Regions from separate parts of the Massilia sp. NBRC 108631 genome, predicted to be linked through region 3. Evidence: predicted binding sites of a transcription regulator. Region 3 holds the regulator's gene; each other region holds the start of a gene.
The links. The regulator NrdR, encoded in region 3, represses ribonucleotide reductase genes. The targets are predictions, from matches to a motif close to CACNANATNTNGTG.

Region 1: AC6H42_RS18005 (ribonucleoside-diphosphate reductase subunit alpha) is a predicted target of NrdR. The motif match lies at 4,236-4,249, and genes of this name have one in related genera.
Region 2: AC6H42_RS09870 (ribonucleoside triphosphate reductase) is a predicted target of NrdR. The motif match lies at 5,111-5,124, and genes of this name have one in related genera.

The regions. Positions count from the first base shown of each region.
Region 1 covers NZ_BAAKJE010000168.1:159,593-166,305, forward strand. Annotated here, with positions in the region: gene AC6H42_RS18000 (ribonucleotide-diphosphate reductase subunit beta) at 41-1,141, opposite strand; gene AC6H42_RS18005 (ribonucleoside-diphosphate reductase subunit alpha) at 1,210-4,140, opposite strand; gene AC6H42_RS18010 (sigma-54-dependent transcriptional regulator) at 4,553-6,124, opposite strand; gene AC6H42_RS18015 (sensor histidine kinase) at 6,153-6,713, opposite strand, start outside.
Region 2 covers NZ_BAAKJE010000076.1:7,998-14,710, reverse strand. Annotated here, with positions in the region: gene AC6H42_RS09890 (putative zinc-binding protein) at 10-426, shown strand; gene ipdC (indolepyruvate/phenylpyruvate decarboxylase) at 423-2,048, shown strand; gene AC6H42_RS09880 (anaerobic ribonucleoside-triphosphate reductase activating protein) at 2,102-2,809, opposite strand; gene nrdD (anaerobic ribonucleoside-triphosphate reductase) at 2,811-2,993, opposite strand; gene AC6H42_RS09870 (ribonucleoside triphosphate reductase) at 3,029-5,065, opposite strand; gene AC6H42_RS09865 (SirB2 family protein) at 5,192-5,572, opposite strand; gene AC6H42_RS09860 (DUF2249 domain-containing protein) at 5,591-5,854, opposite strand; gene AC6H42_RS09855 (nitric-oxide reductase large subunit) at 5,921-6,713, opposite strand, start outside.
Region 3 covers NZ_BAAKJE010000194.1:28,159-34,871, reverse strand. Annotated here, with positions in the region: gene glyA (serine hydroxymethyltransferase) at 56-1,300, shown strand; gene nrdR (transcriptional regulator NrdR) at 1,379-1,840, shown strand; gene AC6H42_RS21425 (hypothetical protein) at 2,006-2,191, shown strand; gene pilV (type IV pilus modification protein PilV) at 2,237-2,791, shown strand; gene AC6H42_RS21415 (PilW family protein) at 2,788-3,816, shown strand; gene AC6H42_RS21410 (pilus assembly PilX family protein) at 3,834-4,448, shown strand; gene AC6H42_RS21405 (pilus assembly protein) at 4,445-6,713, shown strand, end outside.

The sequences.
Region 1 (6,713 bases), on a different contig from region 3:
ACCCGGCGCGTGGCCGGGTTCCTGGTGACGCAGAAACGGATCAGTCCCAGTTCAGGGCGCCGCCGGTCTGGTATTCGGTCACGCGGGTCTCGAAGAAGTTGCGTTCCTTCTTCAGGTCGATCATCTCGCTCATCCACGGGAATGGATTCTCAGGCTGGTCGAACAGCGTTTCCAGGCCGATCTGGGTGGCGCGGCGGTTGGCGATGAAGCGCAGGTAGCCCTTGAACATGGCCGCGTTCAGGCCCAGCACGCCGCGTGGCATGGTGTCCTCGGCGTAGGCGTACTCCAGCTCCACGGCCTTCAGGAACAGGCCCTTGATCTCTTCCTTGAAAGCTGGCGTCCACAGCAGCGGATTTTCCATCTTGATGGTGTTGATCAGGTCGATGCCGAAATTGCAATGCATCGATTCGTCGCGCAGGATGTACTGGTACTGCTCGGCAGCGCCCATCATCTTGTTCTGGCGGCCCAGCGCCAGGATCTGGGTGAAGCCGACGTAGAAGAACAGGCCTTCCATCAGGCAGGCGAACACGATCAGCGACTTGAGCAGCTTCTGGTCGTTTTCCACGGTGCCGGTGGTGAAGGCCGGGTCGGTCAGCGTGTTGATGAACGGAATCAGGAACTCGTCCTTGTCGCGGATCGACTTCACTTCGTTGTAGGCGTTGAAGATTTCCTGCTCGTCCAGGCCCAGCGACTCCACGATGTACTGGTAGGCGTGGGTGTGGATGGCTTCCTCGAAGGCCTGGCGCAGCAGGTACTGGCGGCATTCCGGCGCCGTGATGTGGCGGTAGGTGCCCAGCACGATGTTGTTGGCGGCCAGCGAGTCGGCGGTGACGAAAAAGCCCAGGTTGCGCTTCACCAGGCGGCGCTCGTCTTCGGACAGGCCGTTCGGGTTCTTCCACAGCTCGATGTCGCGCTGCATGTTTACTTCCTGCGGCATCCAGTGGTTGGCGCAGCCGGCCAGGTATTTGTCCCAGGCCCATTTGTACTTGAACGGCACCAGCTGGTTGACGTCGGTCTGGCCGTTGATGACGCGCTTGTCGTCGGCGTTCACGCGGCGGGCGATCTGCTCGGCGGTGCCTTCGGCGTTGAGTGGTGCTTGGGGTTGCGCGGCTGGCGCAGTGTCTTCGTCCCAGGACAGCATGATATTTCCTTCTTGAATTAACGACGGAACCGCGCCATCGGGCGCGGTCTTCCTAACTTCCTATTGTATTACTGGCAGGCTTCGCATTCCTCGAAACCATCGTCACCCGGACGCAGGTAGCAGGCGGCGCCGTCTTCCACGGCGGCGGCCGATGCCGCGGCGGCGGCAGCGGCAGGGGCCGCAGCGGCGATGGCGCTGGCCGACATGCCGCCGTCCACGGCCACCGCGTTCAGCGCGCCGGTCTTGGAGGTCGATTTCTCCATGTGGGTGGCGGCGATGGTGCGCAGGTAGTAGGTGGTCTTCAGGCCGCGCAGCCAGGCCAGCTTGTAGGTCTCGTCCAGCTTCTTGCCCGAGGCGCCGGCCATGTAGATGTTCAGCGACTGGGCCTGGTCGATCCACTTCTGGCGGCGGGAAGCCGCTTCCACCAGCCAGCTCGGCGAGACTTCAAACGCGGTGGCGTAGATGTCGCGCAGGTCTTGCGGCACGCGGTCGATCTTGGTCAGCGAACCGTCGAAGTACTTCAGGTCGGCGATCATGACCTCGTCCCACAGGTCGCGCGCCTTCAGGTCGCGCACCAGGTAGGAGTTGATCTCGGTGAACTCGCCCGACAGGTTGGACTTCACGTACAGGTTCTGGAACGTTGGCTCGATGCAAGCGGACACGCCGATGATGTTCGAGATGGTGGCGGTCGGAGCGATCGCCACGCAGTTCGAGTTGCGCATGCCGAACTTCTTGATGCGCTCGCGCACCGGGGTCCAGTCCATGGCCGCCGAGCGGTCCTGCTCCAGGTAGCCGCCGCGCTCTTCGGCCAGCAGCGCGATCGAGTCCTGCGGCAAGATGCCGCGGTCCCACAGCGAACCCTTGTACGATTCATAGTGGCCGCGCTCTTCGGCCAGCTCGGTCGAAGCCAGGTAGGCGTAGTAGCACACCGCTTCCATCGAGGTATCGGCGAAGTTCACGCATTCCTGCGACGAGAACGGCACGCGCATCATGTGCAGGCAGTCCTGGAAGCCCATCACGCCCAGGCCCACCGGACGGTGGCGCATGTTGGCGTTGCGGGCCTTGTCCACGGCGTAGTAGTTGATGTCGATCACGTTGTCGAGCATGCGCATCGCGGTGCGGATGGTCTTTTGCAGCTTCACGTGGTCCAGCTTGCCCTCTTTCATATGGGCCGGCAGGTTCACCGAACCCAGGTTGCAGACGGCGATTTCGTCCGGGCCGGTGTTCAGGGTGATCTCGGTGCACAGGTTGGACGAGTGCACCACGCCCACGTGCGACTGCGGCGAACGGATGTTGCACGGATCCTTGAAGGTGATCCATGGGTGGCCGGTTTCGAACAGCATCGACAGCATCTTGCGCCACAGGTCCAGCGCGGCGATCTTCTTGAACACGCGGATTTCGCCGGCGGCGGCCTTGGCTTCGTAGCCGGTGTAGGCCAGTTCGAAGGCTTTGCCCACCTTGTCGTGCAGGTCCGGCGTTTCGGACGGCGAGAACAGGGTCCACTCGCCCTTTTCCATCACGCGCTTCATGAACAGGTCGGGAATCCAGTTGGCCGTGTTCATGTCGTGGGTGCGGCGGCGGTCGTCGCCGGTGTTCTTGCGCAGGTCGAGGAATTCCTCGATGTCCATGTGCCAGGTTTCCAGGTAGGCGCACACCGCGCCCTTGCGCTTGCCGCCCTGGTTGACCGCCACGGCGGTGTCGTTGACCACTTTCAGGAACGGCACCACGCCTTGCGATTTGCCGTTGGTGCCCTTGATGTGGGCGCCCAGCGCGCGCACCGGGGTCCAGTCGTTGCCCAGGCCGCCGGCGAACTTGGCCAGCAGCGCGTTTTCCTTGATGGCGTCGTAGATGCCTTCCAGGTCGTCCGACACGGTGGTCAGGTAGCACGACGACAACTGCGAACGCAGGGTGCCCGAGTTGAACAGGGTTGGCGTCGAGCTCATGAAGTCGAAGGTCGACAACAGGTTGTAGAACTCGATGGCGCGCGCTTCGCGGTTCTCTTCGCGCAGCGACAGGCCCATGGCCACGCGCATGTAGAACGCCTGCGGCATCTCGATGCGCACTTCGCGCACGTGCAGGAAGTAGCGGTCATACAGGGTCTGCAGGCCGATGTAGCCGAACTGCAGGTCGCGGTCGGCCACCAGGGCCTTGGCCAGCTTGGCCAGGTCGAACTTGGCCAGCTCGGCGTCCAGCAGCTCGTTCTCGATGCCCTTGGCGATGTACTGCGGGAAATAGGTAATGTACTCGGCGGCAGCCTTGGCTTGCGGCACTTCATGGCCGAACACTTCCTTGCGGATGGTGTGCAGCAGGATGCGGGCCGTCACTTGCGAGTAGGCCGGGTCTTTTTCCATCAGCGCGCGGGCGGCCAGGATGGCGGACTTGTGCAGTTCCTCGACCGGAACGCCGTCGTACAGGTTTTTCACGGTCTCGGCCAGGATGGCGTCCGCGTCCACGTGCTTTTCCAGGCCGGAGCAGGCTGCGTTGATCAGGTCGCGCACTTCCTGCATCACCAGCGGACGGCGCACGCCGTTCTCGGTCACGCTCAGTTCAGGCTCGGCGGCGGCGGCGGTGCCGGCGGCGTCCTTCTTGGCGCGGCGCTCTTCCATGTGCTTGGCGCGGTACAGCACATAGGCGCGCGCCACGTCGTGCTGGCCCGAGCGCATCAGCGCCAGTTCCACCTGGTCCTGCACGTCTTCAATATGGAAGGTGCCGCCGGACGGCTGGCGGCGCACCAGCGCCGACACCACGCTGTTGGTCAACTCTTCGACGATTTCACGTACGCTGGCAGAGGCGGCGCTCTGGCCGCCGTGCACGGCCAGGAAAGCCTTGGTCATGGCGACATTGATCTTGGACGGTTCGAACGCCACCACCGCGCCGTTGCGGCGGATGATGCGGTAATCGCCCAGCGCGCTGGCTGCCGTGGCCAGGCCGCTGACGGCGCCCGCCGATGCCGGCGCTTGTGGCGCCACTTGGTTCGTGATGTCTTGAGTTGATTGCATTTAAGCTCCCGAAATAGCAGTGTGTTGCCAGCGTGATTTGATAATAAAGTTCGTCAATTGCTCTAGAGTATCTTTGAGCGATTGCCAAGATTTAGTACTACATCTAGTGAACGGACCAAATTTAGACACTAATTGTAGTTAGCCTGCCTGGGCAAGACAAGGGAAAATTGGCGCAAAAACGGCAATTTTTCTATTGACATTTAGCGACGCCCGAAGCCCCGGGCCGGAGCCGGATAGCAAGCACTAACGCCGCGTTTGGCGCACCGTTTCGCGCTGCCTTATCCTTGGGCAGCCGGGCCGGCGCGGCCGTATATTGCACTGGCGAAAACACAACATTGCCGCTTGCGCCAGCCGCCGGCACCCTGGCCGGAACCGGGCGGCGGGGCAGCATTATAGTCTACCCGGCACGGTCCTACCCTTCCGGCTCCTGGATGTTGAGCTTTTGCATCTGGTAGCGCAGCTGGCGGAAGCTGATGCCCAGCAGGCTGGCGGCCTGGGTACGGTTGTACTGGGTCTGCGCCAGCGCGCGCATGATGATGTCGCGCTCGACCTGGGCCAGGTAGTCGGGCAGGTTGCTCGGCAGCGCGTCCGGGGCGGCGGGCAGGCCGCCAGCCGCCGGCGCCGGTGTGGGCGCCGGCGCGGACGCGGCGGGTGCGGGTGCGGGCGGCGCGGGCAGGTGCATGTAGCCCTGCGGCGTGCCCGGCCCCTGCGGCGCGCCGGTGTCGTGGCGCAGCTCGGCCGGGGGCGGCAGGTAGCCGGGCGGCGCATCCGGGCTCTTGCCCACCTTGAGCGCCAGGTCGCGCACCTCGATCACGCCGTCGTTGGCGAAGGCCAGCGCGCGCTCCAGGATATTCTCCAGCTCGCGCACATTGCCGGGGAAGGCGTAGCCGCGCAGCGCTTCCAGCACGCCCGGCCCCAGCACCACGCGCTGCTCGAAAGTGCCCAGCCGGGCCAGGATGGCGTCGGTCAGCAGGCCCAGGTCGTCGGCCCGCTCGCGCAGCGGCGGCAAACTCAGCTCGATCACGTTAAGCCGGTAAAACAAGTCCTGCCGGAACGCGCCGCGCTCGACCAGCTGCTCCAGGTTCTTGTGGGTGGCGCTGATGATGCGCACGTCCACGGCCTCCTCGGCGGTGGCGCCGATCTTGCGCACGCGCCGCTCCTGGATCGCGCGCAGCAGCTTGACTTGCATGGCCAGCGGCAGGTCGGCCACCTCGTCGAGCATCAGGGTGCCGCCGTTGGCGGCCTGGAAAAACCCGTCGCGCTCGTCGGCCGCGCCGGTGAAAGCGCCCTTGCGGTAGCCGAAGAATTCGGCCTCCATCAGCGCCTCGGGAATCGCGCCGCAGTTGACGGCGATGAAGGGCTTGCCGGCGCGCGAGCTTTGCGCGTGGATCTCGCGCGCGGCCAGCTCCTTGCCGCTGCCGGACTCGCCGTTGATGGCGATCGGCGCCATCGAGCGCGCCAGGCGCGCGATCTGCGCGCGCAGCGCCTGCATCACGGCCGAGTCGCCCTTGAGCCGGCTCGGCGCGCGCGGCGCCGCGTCCGCCGCCTCGGCCGCCGGTGCGTTCAGCCGCAGCGCCGACTGCACCATCACGCGCAGCTGGTCCAGTGCCACCGGCTTGCTGATGTAGTCGAAGGCGCCCGCTTTGAGCGCCACCACCGCATTGTCGGCGCTGCCGTAGGCCGTCACCACCGCGATCGGCGTATTGCGGAAGCTGGCCGACACTTCGCGCACCAGCTCCAGCCCCAGCCCGTCGGGCAGGCGCATATCGGTCAGCACCAGCGCGTAGGGCGCCGCGCCCTTGCCGTCCGCGCCCTCCCCTTGCGCCTGGGCCTGGGCTTGCGCCAGATAGGCGCGCGCCTGCGCCAGGTTTTCGGCACTGTCCACGTCCAGCCCCATCTTGAGCAGGGTAATTTCCAGCAGCTCGCGCAGGTCGGCTTCGTCGTCGACGACCAGCACGCGCGGGGAATTGCGGGGAGCACTCATGGGTGTCCTTCTCTATATAGTAGGTGGTTCAGGCGCCCGGCCTGGCAAACGTGATCACGAAACGGCCGCTGGACTGGCGGCTGCCGTCGGCCTGCACGCCCTGGTCGTAGCGGTATTCATAGTCCAGCATGGCCTCGTTATTCAAGCACAATTCGCGCGCCAGATACAGCCCCAGCCCGGTGCCCTTGCTGGAGGTGGTGTAGAACGGTTCGAACAGGTGGGCCCGCACCTCGGGCGAAATGCCGGGACCGTCGTCCTGCACGTGCAGCTCCAGGCCCGCGCCGCGCCCGCGCCCGCCCACCACGAACACCCGGATGCTGCCCGGCCGGCCGCTCGCGTAGCGCACCGCGTTGTTGAGCAGGTTGAGCACCACCTCGCGCAGGTGCAGCGCGTCGAAGCGCACCGTGGCCGCGCCGCCGCCCACCTCCAGCCGCACGATGCCCGGCGCCAGCGCGTGCGTGTCCTGGAACTCGGCGGCCAGCTCGGCGAGAAAGCCGGCCAGCGCCAGCGGCTCGCTGTGCGGCTGCACCTTGCGCGACAGCTGCAGGATGTCCTCCACCATGCGGTTCACGCGCGCCACGTTGTCGGC
Region 2 (6,713 bases), on a different contig from region 3:
GAGGGCATCATGAGCCACAAAGACGCGGCGCTGCCGCTGGTGTATTCGTGTTCCGGCTGTTCCAGCGCCGCACAGACGGCCAACGCCGCCGCGCTGGAGCTGGATAGCCGGGGCAGCGCGGAAATGTCCTGCATCGCCGGTGTCGGCGGCGGCGTCGCGCCGCTGGTGCGGCTGGCCAGGTCGGGCCGCACCATCATTGCCATCGACGGCTGCGCGCTGGCGTGCGTGCGGCATTGCCTGGCGCAGCACGGCATCGAAGCCACCCACCATGTACTGCTGCCGCAGATGGGCGTAAAGAAGAAATACCACACCCGCCACGACCCGCAGCAAGCGGTGCGCGTGGCGCGCGCGGTCGAGGCCATGCTGGCGCCCCGGTCCGAGGCCATGGACGCCGAGCCGAACACCATCGAGGAAATTACCACATGAACCTGTCCACCTCCCTGCTGCAGGCGCTCAAGGCGTACGGTGCGCGCGAGCTGTTCGGCCTGCCGGGCGACTTCGTGCTGCCGTTCTTCCAGCAGGCTGAGCAAGCGGCCGCGCTGCCGCTGTACACCCTCAGCCACGAACCCGGCGTCGGCTTCGCCGCCGACGCGGCCGCGCGCTACGGCGGCGGCCTGGGCGTGGCCGTCATCACCTACGGCGCCGGTGCGCTCAACATGGTCAACGCGGTGGCCGCTTCCTACGCCGAGAAGGTGCCGCTGGTGGTCATTTCCGGCGCACCGGGCGCCCGTGAGCGCAGCAACGGCTTCCTGCTGCACCACCAGACCCGCAGCCTCGATTCGCAGTTGGCCATCTTCCGCGAGATCACCTGCGACCAGGTGGTGCTCGACAACGCCGCCGAAGCGCCGGCGCTGATTGCCCGCGCGCTGGCGAACTGCGTGGCGCAGTCGCGCCCCGTGTACATCGAGCTGCCGCGCGACATGGTGGCGGCGCCTAGCGCGCCGGTGCCGGTGCTGCCGCCGCCGGCAGCCGATCCGGACGCCGTGCGCGCCTGCGCCGCCGAAGTGCTGCGGCGGCTCTCGGATGCTCGCCGGCCGCTGCTGCTGGTCGGCATCGAGATACGGCGCTACGGGATCGAGCACAAGGTGGCGCGCCTGGCGCAGCTGCTGCGCGTGCCGGTGGCCACCACGATCATGGGGCGCGGCCTGCTGGCTGACGAGGACGCGCCGCTGCTGGGAACCTATCTCGGCGTGGCGGGCGATCCGGCCGTTACGCGCGCGGTCGAGGAGGCCGATGCGCTGCTGATGCTGGGCGTGCTGCTGTCGGATACCAATTTCGGCGTCTCTGCGCGCAAGATCGACATGCGCGGCAGCATCCAGGCGCTCGACGGCCAGGTGGCGCTGGGCCATCACGTCTATCCAGGCATTCCGCTGGAAGCGCTGATCGACGCCTTGCTTGCCCAAGGCGCCCCGGTCGCGGCGCAGGCGCCGCCGCAGCAGCCGGTGCGCTATCCGCGCGAGCTGCGCGCGGATGGCGGGCCGGTGGCGCCGATGGACATCGCGCGCGCGGTCAACGACGCGCTGGCCCAGGCCGGGCCAATGCCCATCGTGTCCGATATCGGCGACTGCTTTTTTACCGCACTCGATATCGACGGCGGCGGGCTGCTGGCGCCGGGCTATTACGCCACCATGGGCTACGGCGTGCCGGCCGGGCTGGGTCTGCAGGCGTCGGCCGGACGGCGGCCGCTGGTACTGGTGGGCGACGGCGCTTTCCAGATGACGGGCTGGGAGCTGGGCAACTGCCAGCGCTATGGTTGGGACCCGGTGGTCATCGTGTTCAACAACTGCGGCTGGGAGATGCTGCGCGCCTTCCAGCCGGAGGCGCGCTACAACGATCTGAGCGACTGGCGCTTCGCCGACATGGCGGCGGCGCTGGGCGGGGATGGCTACCGCGTCGAATCGCGCGCGCAGCTCAGGCAGGCGCTGGATAAGGCGCTGGCTACGCGCGGGCGCTTCCAGCTGATTGAAGCCATGCTGCCGAAGGGGGCGCAGTCCGATACGCTGGCGCGCTTCGTGGCGGGCGTGAAACGCCTGCAGGCGGCGGGGTGAGCTTGCTTTGGCGGGTTAGGCACTGCGTGCTAACCCGCCTGCGCCGTCCGAGGCTAGTGCGCCTGCCTCAGCATAAAGCGCGGAAACAGCGGCGCCATGCGGGAGGCCAGCGCCTCGTCGGGGTATCCCGGCAGCGCCTGAAGATTGAGTGCGGCATCGCGGCAGCCGGTGGCGCGGAACTGCTGCAGCACATAGTGTTGCACGCCCATGTCCGCCAGCGTGGCTGCCAGCCGTTCCAGCGAGGCGGGCGGCAACAGGCCGGAATGCGCCGTGGTGCGGCACTCGTACGCCACGCCGCTGTCCAGGATGGCGCGCACGCATTGCTCCGCCTGGCGTCCGCTGCCGGGCACGCCGGTCACGCTGGCGTAGTCCTCGAACGGCGCCTTCACGTCAAAACCGATCCAGTCCAGCAGCGGCAGCACGCGCCTTAGCCGCTCCGGGTAGATGCAGGCCGTGTGCAGCCCCACCTTGAAGCCGAGCGCGCGCACCTGCGCGATGGCGGCCGGCAGCGCCGGGTCGGTGGTCGGCTCGCCGCCGCTGAAAACCACCGCGTCCAGCAGGCCGGCGCGTCCTTCCAGCCGTTCCAGCAGCCGTGGCCAGGAGAGGGGGCTGGTGCGCGGGCGCGCTTGCAGCTCGGGATTGTGGCAGTAGCCGCAACGCCAGGCGCAGCCCTGCACGAACACCACGGCGGCCAGCTGGCCGGGATAGTCGGTGGCCGAGAACGGCGTAAAGCCGCCCACGTTCAGCTGTCCGCCGTCCATCTTAGTGCGACGCCGCTTCGGTGAAATACTGGCGCTCGTGGAACTCGCCCTGCTTGCCGATGTTGAAGGACGACAGCGGACGGTGGTAGCCCATCACGCGGGTCCAGATTTCGCACGGCTGGCGCTCGCTGTCGTCCAGCATCAGGTTGCCGGTGGTGGCGATGGCGTTGTTGGTAGCTTGCATGGTCTTCCTTTTCAGTGGTGGGTAAAATCGGGGCCTCAGGCGGCCAGTTTGCGTGCGATGAGGTCATCGTCGCACTTGGGACAGAAGGGATGGCGTCCGCTCAGGTAGCCGTGCTTGGGGCAGATCGAGAACGTGGGCGTGACCGTGATGTAGGGCAGGCCGAAGCGGCTCAGCGAGCGCTTCACCAGCGTGCGGCAGGCGTCCGCGCTGGACAGCGCTTCCGTCATGTACAGGTGCAGCACGGTGCCGCCGGTGTACTTGCGCTGCAGCGCATCCTGCTGCTGCAGCGCCTCGAAGGGATCGTCCGTGTAGCCGACCGGCAGTTGCGAGGAGTTGGTGTAGTAGGGCATGTCCGGCGTGCCGGCCTGCAGGATGTCTGGATAGCGCTTGCGGTCTTCGCGCGCGAAGCGGTAGGTGGTGCCCTCGGCCGGCGTGGCTTCCAGGTTGTACATATGGCCGGTCTCCTCCTGGAATTCCAGCATGCGCGCGCGCACGTGGTCCAGCAGGCGCAGGGCGAAGGCGCGGCCTGCCTCGGAGGTGATGTCGTCCGCGCCGGCGCTGAAGTTGCGTATCATCTCGTTGACGCCGTTTACGCCCAGCGTGGAGAAGTGGTTGCGCAGCGTGCCCAGGTAGCGCTTGGTGTACGGGAACAGGCCGTTGTCCATGTGGCGCTGTATCACCTTGCGCTTGATCTCCAGGCTTTGCTTGCCCAGCTCGAGCAGCACATCGAGCGCGGCCAGCAGCGCGGCCTCGTCGCCCCGGTGCAGATAGCCCAGGCGCGCGCAGTTGATGGTGACCACGCCCAGCGACCCGGTCTGCTCGGCCGAGCCAAACAGGCCGTTGCCGCGCTTGAGCAGTTCGCGCAGGTCCAGCTGCAGGCGGCAGCACATGGACCGTATCATGTTCGGCTTCAGTTCCGAGTTGATGAAGTTCTGGAAATAGGGCAGGCCGTAGCGCGCCGTCATTTCGAACAGCAGCTCGGCGTTCGGGCTGTGCCAGTCGAAGTCGGGCGTGATGTTGTAGGTCGGGATGGGGAAGGTGAAGGCGCGGCCCTTGGCGTCGCCCGCCATCATGACTTCGATATAGGCGCGGTTGATCATGTCCATCTCGGCCTGCAGTTCGCCGTAGCTGAACGGCATGGGCTGGCCGGCGATGTGCGGGATCTGCCCGCGCAGGTCTTCCGGACAAACCCAGTCGAAAGTCAGGTTGGTAAACGGCGTCTGGGTGCCCCAGCGCGAAGGCACGTTGAGGTTGTAGATCAGTTCCTGCATGGCTTGCTTCACGGCGGCGTAATCCAGGCCGTCGTTGCGCACGAAAGGCGCCATGTAGGTGTCGAAGGAACTGAAGGCCTGCGCGCCGGCCCATTCGTTCTGCAAGGTGCCGAGGAAGTTGACGATCTGGCCGATGGCGCTGGACATGTGGCGCGGCGGGGCCGACTCCACCTTGCCCGGCACGCCGTTCAGGCCTTCGTTGAGCAGGGTGCGCAGCGACCAGCCGGCGCAGTAGCCGGCCAGCATGTCGAGATCGTGGATATGCAGGTCCGCTTCGCGGTGGGCCTGGCCGACGGCCGGCGGGTAGACGTGGTCCAGCCAGTAGTTGGCGATCACCTTGCCGGACACGTTCAGTATCAGGCCGCCCAGCGAGTAGCCCTGGTTGGCATTGGCGTTCACGCGCCAGTCCTGGCGGTTCAGGTACTCGTTGACCGAGGCTACGACGTCCACCAGCGAGCTGCGGTCCTGGCGCAGGCGGCGGTGCTGTTCGCGGTAGACGATGAAGGCGCGCAGCGTGGCGCGGTTGCCGCTCTCGTACAGTGCGCGCTCCACCTGGTCCTGCACGTTCTCGACATCCAGCGGGCTATCTTGCGAGAGGCCATGCGCGGCGCCAGGCGTGGCCTGCCGCTGGGTGCCGAGGTAGGTGAGCACCAGCTGGGTCAGCTGGGCCGCCGTGGCGGCGTCGAATTCGCCGCTGGCTTCCCCCGCACGGCGCAGCGCCGAGTGGATCTTGGCCGGGTCGAAGGGCTGGCCGGCGCCGTCGCGCTTGATGATGCTGGTATGGGGTGATGCGAAGAGCACATGTCCTCCTTGGCTACTAGATGTGGTGTGAGTGCTCAGATTAGGCACTGTATGTAGTGGGGTCAACAGCTGCGGGCGCTGTTTTTGAATTTCTTGATCTGGCTTAAGACCGGTCCTACAGCGGCGTTACAGTGGCCAGGCCTGCTTGGTGACGGCGACCGCGATGATGTAGGCCAGCGTGGCCATGGCGGCCAGCAGGGCGGCGCGCCGGCCGGTGCGGGTGCGGGCGCGCTTGAGCGCGAAGGCGCCGAGAACGATGTAGAGCGCCACGGCGCCGAGCTTGGCGGCCAGCCAGGGCTGGACCAGCGGCGACTGGCCGCTGGTCCAGGCCAGCGTGACGGCGCTGGCCAGCAGCAGGGTGTCGATCAGCGGCGGTACGGTGCGCGTCCAGCGCTGTGCGGTCCAGGCGGCGCCGCACCACATGCCGGCGCCGCGCAGCAGGAACAGGCTGACGCTGGCGGCGACGCAGCTGACGTGTATCAGCTTGAGCACATGGTAGTCCATCATTCGTCGTCCCTCATTGCCTCATTCTGCCACGATCAGGAAGTCGATCAGTATCTCGCCCGGCGTGCGGGATACATAGGCGGCGCGCACGCGGGGGCCGAAGACCTGGTCGATCTGGCGCAGCAGCGGCAGCGGGTCATGGTCGTTACAGAAGCGCATCACCTCGCCGGGCTGCAGGGATTGCAGCGCGCCGAAGATGGCGGCATGGCGGAAACGCTTGGACACGCCGCGCGCGTCAAAAGGATAGATGCCGGTGGCGGTGGGAGCGGAACAATCGTGGGGCATGGCGAAACTCCTTGAAGTTGAAGGGGGGCGGCATAGCGCCCCCGGGCTTGCGAAATCGTTACGGGATCAGGACTGGCGGACCGCGGCGGCGCCGGGTGCCGCCACGGCGGCGCGCGGCTGGCCGGCGCGCAGCAGGCGCCATGCGAACAGCGCCAGGAACAGCGTGCCGGCTGCGAACACCACGTCGCCTGGCACGCGCATCCAGACCAGGGTTTCCATCAGCGGCGAGTGCACCACTTCAGGCGAACGGGCGAACCACATGCCGGTGCTGATGCTGGCCCAGGCCTGGTAGACGCCGGCCGGCGCCAGCGACAGGAACACCATCATGGCCAGGCCGATGTTCAGGCACCAGAACATGGGGCTGAGCAGGCGGTCCGACCAGGCGGCGCGCTCGCTCATGCCGCGCAGGCAGAACAGCAGCAGTCCGATGCCGAGCATGCCGTACACGCCAAACAGCGCGGCGTGGCCGTGGGCGGCGGTCATGTTCAGGCCCTGCATGTAGTACAGCGCGATCGGGGTGTTGATGGCAAAGCCCAGCAGGCCGGCGCCCACCGTGTTCCAGAAGCCCACGGCGATGAAGCACAGGATGGCCCAGCGGTAGCTGGAGACCCACGGCGCGGCCTTGCTGCGCTGGTAGTTGCGCCAGGCTTCGATGCCGAGCATGGACAGCGGCACCACTTCCAGCGCGGAGAACATGGAGCCGATGGCGATGACGAAGGTAGGCGTGCCGGTGAAGTACAGGTGGTGCAGGGTGCCCAGGATGCCGCCGAACAGGAACACGATGGTCTCCAGCACGATGGCGCTGTTGGCGGCCGCCGCGCGGATCAGGCCCAGGCGGGTGAACAGCAGGGCGATGACG
Region 3 (6,713 bases):
GGCGTTCCTCATTCGATCCACCTGCCAGATTTACTCTCTCACTTGGAGTTTTTTCATGTTTGCAAAAGATCACACCCTGTCCTCCATCGATCCTGAACTGTTTGCCGCGATCGGCAAGGAAAACACCCGCCAGCACGACCATATCGAGCTGATCGCTTCCGAGAACTACACCTCGCCGGCCGTGATGGAAGCCCAGGGCTCCCAGCTGACCAACAAGTACGCCGAAGGCTATCCAGGCAAGCGCTACTACGGCGGCTGCGAATACGTGGACGTGGTGGAACAGCTGGCGATCGACCGCGTGAAGAAGCTGTTCGGCGCGGAAGCGGCCAACGTGCAACCGAACTCGGGTTCGCAAGCCAACCAGGGCGTGTTCTTCGCCGTGCTGAAACCGGGCGACACCATCATGGGCATGTCGCTGGCTGAAGGCGGCCACCTGACCCACGGCATGGCGCTGAACATGTCCGGCAAGTGGTTCAACGTGGTGTCCTACGGCCTGACCGCGGAAGAGGACATCGACTATGACGCGATGGAAGCGCTGGCCAAGGAACACAAGCCGAAGCTGATCATCGCCGGCGCGTCGGCGTTCTCCAAGAAGATCGACTTCGAGCGTTTCGCCGCCGTGGCGAAATCGGTGGGCGCCTACTTCATGGTCGACATGGCCCACTACGCCGGCCTGATCGCCGCCGGCCTGTACCCGAATCCTGTGCCGCACGCCGACTTCGTCACCTCGACCACGCACAAATCGCTGCGCGGCCCGCGCGGCGGCATCATCCTGATGAAGGCCGAGCACGAGAAGATCATCAACTCGGCCATCTTCCCAGGCATCCAGGGCGGCCCGCTGATGCACGTCATCGCCGGCAAGGCCGTGGCCTTCCAGGAAGCGCTGCAGCCGGCGTTCAAGGAATACCAGCAGCAGGTAGTGAAGAACGCCGACGTGCTGGCCAAGACGCTGATCAAGCGCGGCCTGCGCATCGTCTCGGGCGGTACCGAGTCGCACGTGTTCCTGGTGGACCTGCGCGCCAAGAACCTGACCGGCAAGGAAGCCGAAGCCATCCTGGGCCAGGCGCACATCACCTGCAACAAGAACGGCATCCCGAATGACCCGCAAAAGCCGTTCGTGACCTCGGGCATCCGCCTGGGTTCGCCGGCCATGACCACCCGCGGTTTCAAGGAAGCGGAAGCCGAGCAAGTGGGCAACCTGATCGCCGACGTGCTGGACAACCCGCACGACGAGGCAACCATCGAACGCGTCAAAGCGGCGGTGAAGGTGCTGGCTGACGCGCATCCGGTTTACGCTTAAACATTGTCTTGGTAACATCAGGGGCGCCGTGACCGTGTCGGTCCGGCGCTCTTTTAACATTCGAAAGCGCCGCGCCAGATGAAATGTCCGTTCTGTCAGCATGAAGAAATCCACGTCCTCGACACCCGCGTGTCGGAGGAAGGGGACGCGATCCGCCGCCGCCGCCGCTGCGGCAAGTGCGACAAGCGCTTCACGACCTACGAGCGGATTGAACTTGTGATGCCCTTCGTGGTCAAAAAGAACGGCAGCCGCACGGAATACGCTGCGGCCAAGTTGCGCGGCTCCCTGACGCTGGCCTTGCGCAAGCGGCCCGTCGCGGCTGCCTCGGTGGACCTGGCGGTGCAGGCGATCGAAGAGAAGCTGCTCACCAGCGGCAAGCGCGAAGTCGATTCGCACTACGTCGGCGAGCTGGTGATGCAGGAACTGAAGCGGCTGGACAAGGTGGCCTATATCCGCTTCGCGTCGGTCTACAAGAATTTCGAGGACCTGGCCGAGTTTCAGGACGCTATCGAAGAAGTGGGGCAATCGCCGAAGTCCTAGCGCCCGTTCAGTGGCGCGGGAAAATCTGGTCCAGGCTGCGTCGATGACGGCCTTGGCCCAGTCCTGCGGCTGCGCCGCACCGGCGTTGGCGACCATTGCAGCGATGTCGTCCGGCAACGGCCCGAAACGCTGGCTTAGTTGGAGGGCGAGCAGGGCGGCCTGGCCTTGCTGCATTCCTTGCTGCCGTCTTTGCTGCCGTCCTGGCGGCATCCCTTCCTGCCGTCCGTCCCGCATCGCTTTTTCCTTGGCTTGAGCAAATTCGCGCTGCAGCTCGAAACGGATGGCACATTTTTAAGGAAGAGTTACCTCTGCTTTGATCTGCCGCAAACCGCCCGCCGCGTGCGCTGCTAACTTGCATTCAGGTTGTCCCTCAGTTGGCATGTGCGGAGGTGGCGAATGGTGTCGCAACGGCGGGTGCGCGGCTTGGCGCTGATCGAAGTGCTGGTGGCTGTAGTGGTGCTGGCCATCGGCGTGCTGGGTGCCAGCGCCATGCAGCTGGTGGCGATGCGCGTGCGGTACGAGTCGCAATTGCTGAGCAACGCCGCGCAGATGGCTTCGGCCATGGCCGACCGCATGCGCGCCAACCCCGCCCAGCTCGCGATGGCTTACCTGGCGCTCGACTACGACGCGCACACTGAGCCTGTCCCGGCCGCACCGGGCCGCCAGTGCTGGGCTGCCATGTGCGACAGCGCGGCCATGGCCGACGCCGATATCTACGATCTGAAACGCCAGGTTGCCGCGCAATTGCCGGCCGGACGGGTGCGCATCTGCCGCGACACCGGCATGTGGGCTAGCGGTCAACTGCGCTGGTCCTGTGCCGGCGGCCCCGGTGCGCCGGTCGTTATCAAAATAGGCTGGCGCGGCAGGAATCCCGACGGTACGCCTGCCAAGGATGCAGCGGGCGGCTACTCCCCCGGCGTGGCGCTGGCGATGGCGGGAGCCACGCCATGAACGGCGCAGGGGATGCCATTCAGCGCGCGGCCGCGCCGCTGCGCCGGCGCAGCATGCAGCACGGGACGGCGCGCCGCAACGCGGCCATGCGAGGCTTGGGCCTGGTTGAAATGCTGGTTGCTCTGGCCGTTGGCATGCTGGTCACGCTGGCGGCCAGCGCGCTGGTGGTCAACGCCAGCGCCAACTATGTGCATCACACTGAAAGCGCCCGCCTGAATGACAGCGGCCGCTACGCGCTGGCCATGGTCGGCCAGGCGGTGCGCCAGGCCGCCTTCGTCAACTGGGACGCCGCCGGCGTGCCTCCTGCCACGCTGCCGGAAGCCAGCGCCAACATCAGCGGACTGGACGCGGCCAGCATCAGCCGCACCTCCACTGGCATCGACGAGCCGCTCGCGAACGCGGTCAATGGCAGCGACGTGCTGGCCCTGCGCTTCGCAGGCTCCGGCAGTCCGGACGCGGACGGCTCGGTACTCAACTGTGCCGGGTTCGGTACGGCCGCGGCCGGCACGGAGGCGCAGCGCGGATGGAGCATCTTCTACGTCGCAGCAGGCGGCGACGGCGTGGCCGAGTTACGCTGCAAATACAAGAGCGCAAACAGCTGGGGGGCGGACGCCATCGTGCGCGGCGTGGACTCTTTCCAGGTCCTCTATGGCATCGACACCGACACGCCTTCGGACGGCATCCCCAACCGCTACCTGAACGCCAGCGCCGTCCGCGCGCTGGATGCGGAACTGGTGCTGGAGGGCGCCACGGCAGCGGCAAGGGCGCAGGACTTGAACCGCAAGACCTGGTGGAAGCGCGTCGCCAGCATCAAGGTCGGCTTGCTGCTGCATGGCGAGGCGCATTCGCGCCCCGGCGCGGAAACTGCGCCATACGATTTGCTCGGCGGCGCCTACTCCGCCACTGCGGCCGAGCGCGACCGTGGCGTGCGCATCCAGGAAAGTCTGCTGCCCGAAGTCCAACGCCAGCGCGTGCGGCGGCTGTTTGAAGCATCGATAGCGCTGCGCAACCCGGGAGGTCCGTGATGGCCGTCTTCAGGCAAATGAGTGGCAGCGCTGTGCTGGCCGAGCAGGGCATGGCTTTGCTGGTGACGCTGCTGATGCTGATAGCCGTGTTGTTGCTGGGCGCTTCCGCCGCGCGCACTGCCATGCTGGGCGAGAAGGCGGCGCGCGCGGAGCGGGACCGCTACGTTGCGCTGCAAGCTGCGGAGGATGCGCTGGCCGACGCGGAAAGGGAAATCAATGGCGGCGCCGCCAGCGCGCCGGCCCGTACTGCACTGCTGGCCGCCGGCAATGGCCTGGGGTTTGTTCCGGACTGCGGCATGGGGACCGACAATCCGGCGCTGGGCTTGTGCGCCTACACCGGCGGCGATGCTCCTGTATGGGAAGCCGTCGATCTCGGCGACGACGGCGCGGCCACGCGCTCGGTGCCGTTCGGACGCTACACGGGAGCGATCATGGAGACGGGGCAGGGCTTTCTGCCGTTCAAGCGGCCCCGCTACATCATTGAGCGCGTACCCTACCATCCGCCCGGTGAAGATGCGGGCGCTATGCATTACTTCTACCGGGTGACCGCCATCGGATTCGGTGCGAAAGAGTCGACTGAAGTCGTGCTGCAGGGGAGCTACCGGCGGGCGGATGGGGGAGGTATGCCATGAGCATTCACGCTGGCAAGTGGTCCTGCCGAGCGTGGGCGGGGCTGGCGATTGCTGCTGCGGCTGCCATGGCGCAAGCGGCTGCGGTCGGCCGCGTTACGGAGCACGCTGCCGCCGCGGCGTCGCCACCGCTGGTGGAGCTGGCGTCGGAACCGCTGGGCGCCGGCTGCGTGCCGCGCCCCGACGCTGTGCGCGCTGCGGCGCTGGTGGCGTCCACACCTTCCGGCATGGCCGTGTTTCAGGCCAGCGCGCGCCCGGACGGATGGAGCGGGCACTTCACCCGTTCTGCACTCAGCATGGACGATTCGGGTGTGCCGCAGCTCTCGCCCCCTCAATGGGATGCCGCTGCCTTGCTGGACGCCTTGCCGGATGCGTCCAATGCGCGCCGCATTTACACGTCCAAGGTGGTGCAGGGCGTGCGCCAGACCGTTCCGCTGGCGTGGGATCAGCTCTCCGCAGCGCAGCGTACTGCGTTGAACCGCGCACCGCCGCCGGCGCCGACAGCGTCCGACCAAAGGGGCAAGCAGCGCCTGGCCTGGCTGCGCGGCGACCGCAGCCAGGAAGGCCGCCTGTTCCGCGCGCGCAGCAGCATCCTTGGCGATGCCGTGAACAGCATCCCCGTGTATGCCGGCCCCCCCGATGCCGGCGCGCCTGCCGCTGGCAGTGTCAGCTATCGGACTTTCTACGACAGCAAGCGGTCGCGCCGCCCGGCCGTGTATCTTGGCGCCAACGACGGCATGCTGCACGCGTTCGATGCTGCCAGCGGCGCCGAGCTGTTCGCCTATGTGCCGGACGCCTTGTTTTCCCAGCTGAACCTGCTGCCCGAGCAAGGCTATGAGCACAGCGCTTTCGTGGACGGCCCGGCCGGCGTGGCGGACGCGCAGATGGCGGGCGCCTGGAAAACGGTGCTGATATCGGCCATGGGGGCCGGCGCCCAAGGCGTGTTCGCACTGGACGTCACCAGCCCGTCCACCTTTCCGCAGGGCGGCGGCGCGCTGTGGGAGTTCACCGACCGGGACGACGCTGCGATGGGCAATGTCACGTCGCTGCCGCAGTTGGCCCGGCTACGCCTGAGCAGCGGTGCGGACGACGTCCGCCATTTCGCCATCGTCAGCAGCGGCGTCAATAACCACGCGGCCGACGGCCATGCCGATGCCGGCAATGCGAGTGCCTTGTTCCTGCTCGCGCTCGACAAGCCTGCCGGCGAAGCCTGGCGCCTGAACCGCAACTACTATCGCCTGCACGCGCCCGCAGGCGAGCCGGGACGCGTCAATGCGCTAAGCGCGCCCGCGCTTGTGCTGGACCGCAGCGGCGCCGTGCGCTTTGCCTATGCGGGCGACTTGCAGGGCAACCTGTGGCGCTTCAATTTCAGTGGCGGTGCGCCTTGGCGCAGTGCTGCCGAGGGGCCGGTGTTCGTGGCGCGGGACGCCAATCGCACGCGGCAGCCAATTGCCGGCCAGCCGCGCGCCGTCAATGCGCCGGACGGCGGCTACCTGATCCTGTTCGGGACCGGCCAGCTCTTTGGCGCGCGCGACCGCGATCCGGCCAACTACGCCCAGCAATCGTTCTATGCAGTGCTGGACGATAGCCCGGGCGTCCGCGCCGCGTCGGAAGGCTATCTAGCTTCCGCCGCCCGTACCGCGTCCGTTATCGGCATCGCTGCCGAGGTTCCTGCCACCGCGCAAGCCCGCACCCCGGCCGCGGCGACACCAGGCACAGGCTGGCCACTCGGCAGGGCGGATCTCGCCGAGCGCACTCTTGAAGGCTTGCCCGGCGCCGCCATGCTCGAACTGCAGGGCCGCGCCTTCACGTATGGCGGCGCCGCCGGCCAGCAGGGCTGGTATGTCGACTTTACCGGCACAGCAGGTGGCGAGCGCAGCGTCACCGGCGCATCGGCGGCGCAGGGGCAGGTCTTCTTCAACACGGTCATCACCGGCGCCAGCGCCTGCGCGCCGATCGCCAGCCGCAGTTACGCGATGGATGTGCTGACCGGGCTGGCGCCAAACAGCGAAGGACTGCCCATGTCCGGTGAACCGGCCGGCAGCCTGCTGGCGGACCACCTGCCCGGAGCGCCGGCGGCGATCGTGACGGCCACGGCGCCGGCCGCACGCCAGGCCGGGGGCCGTTCTGCTGTGGCCAAACGCATCACGGCCGTCAACCTGGGCGCGCGGACGGCGAGTGCGCCGGCGTCAACGCGGACCCGTGCCGTGGTCACTGCCGGCCGCATCGGCTGGCGCGAGGTGGCGAACTGGCGTGAGCTGCACCGCG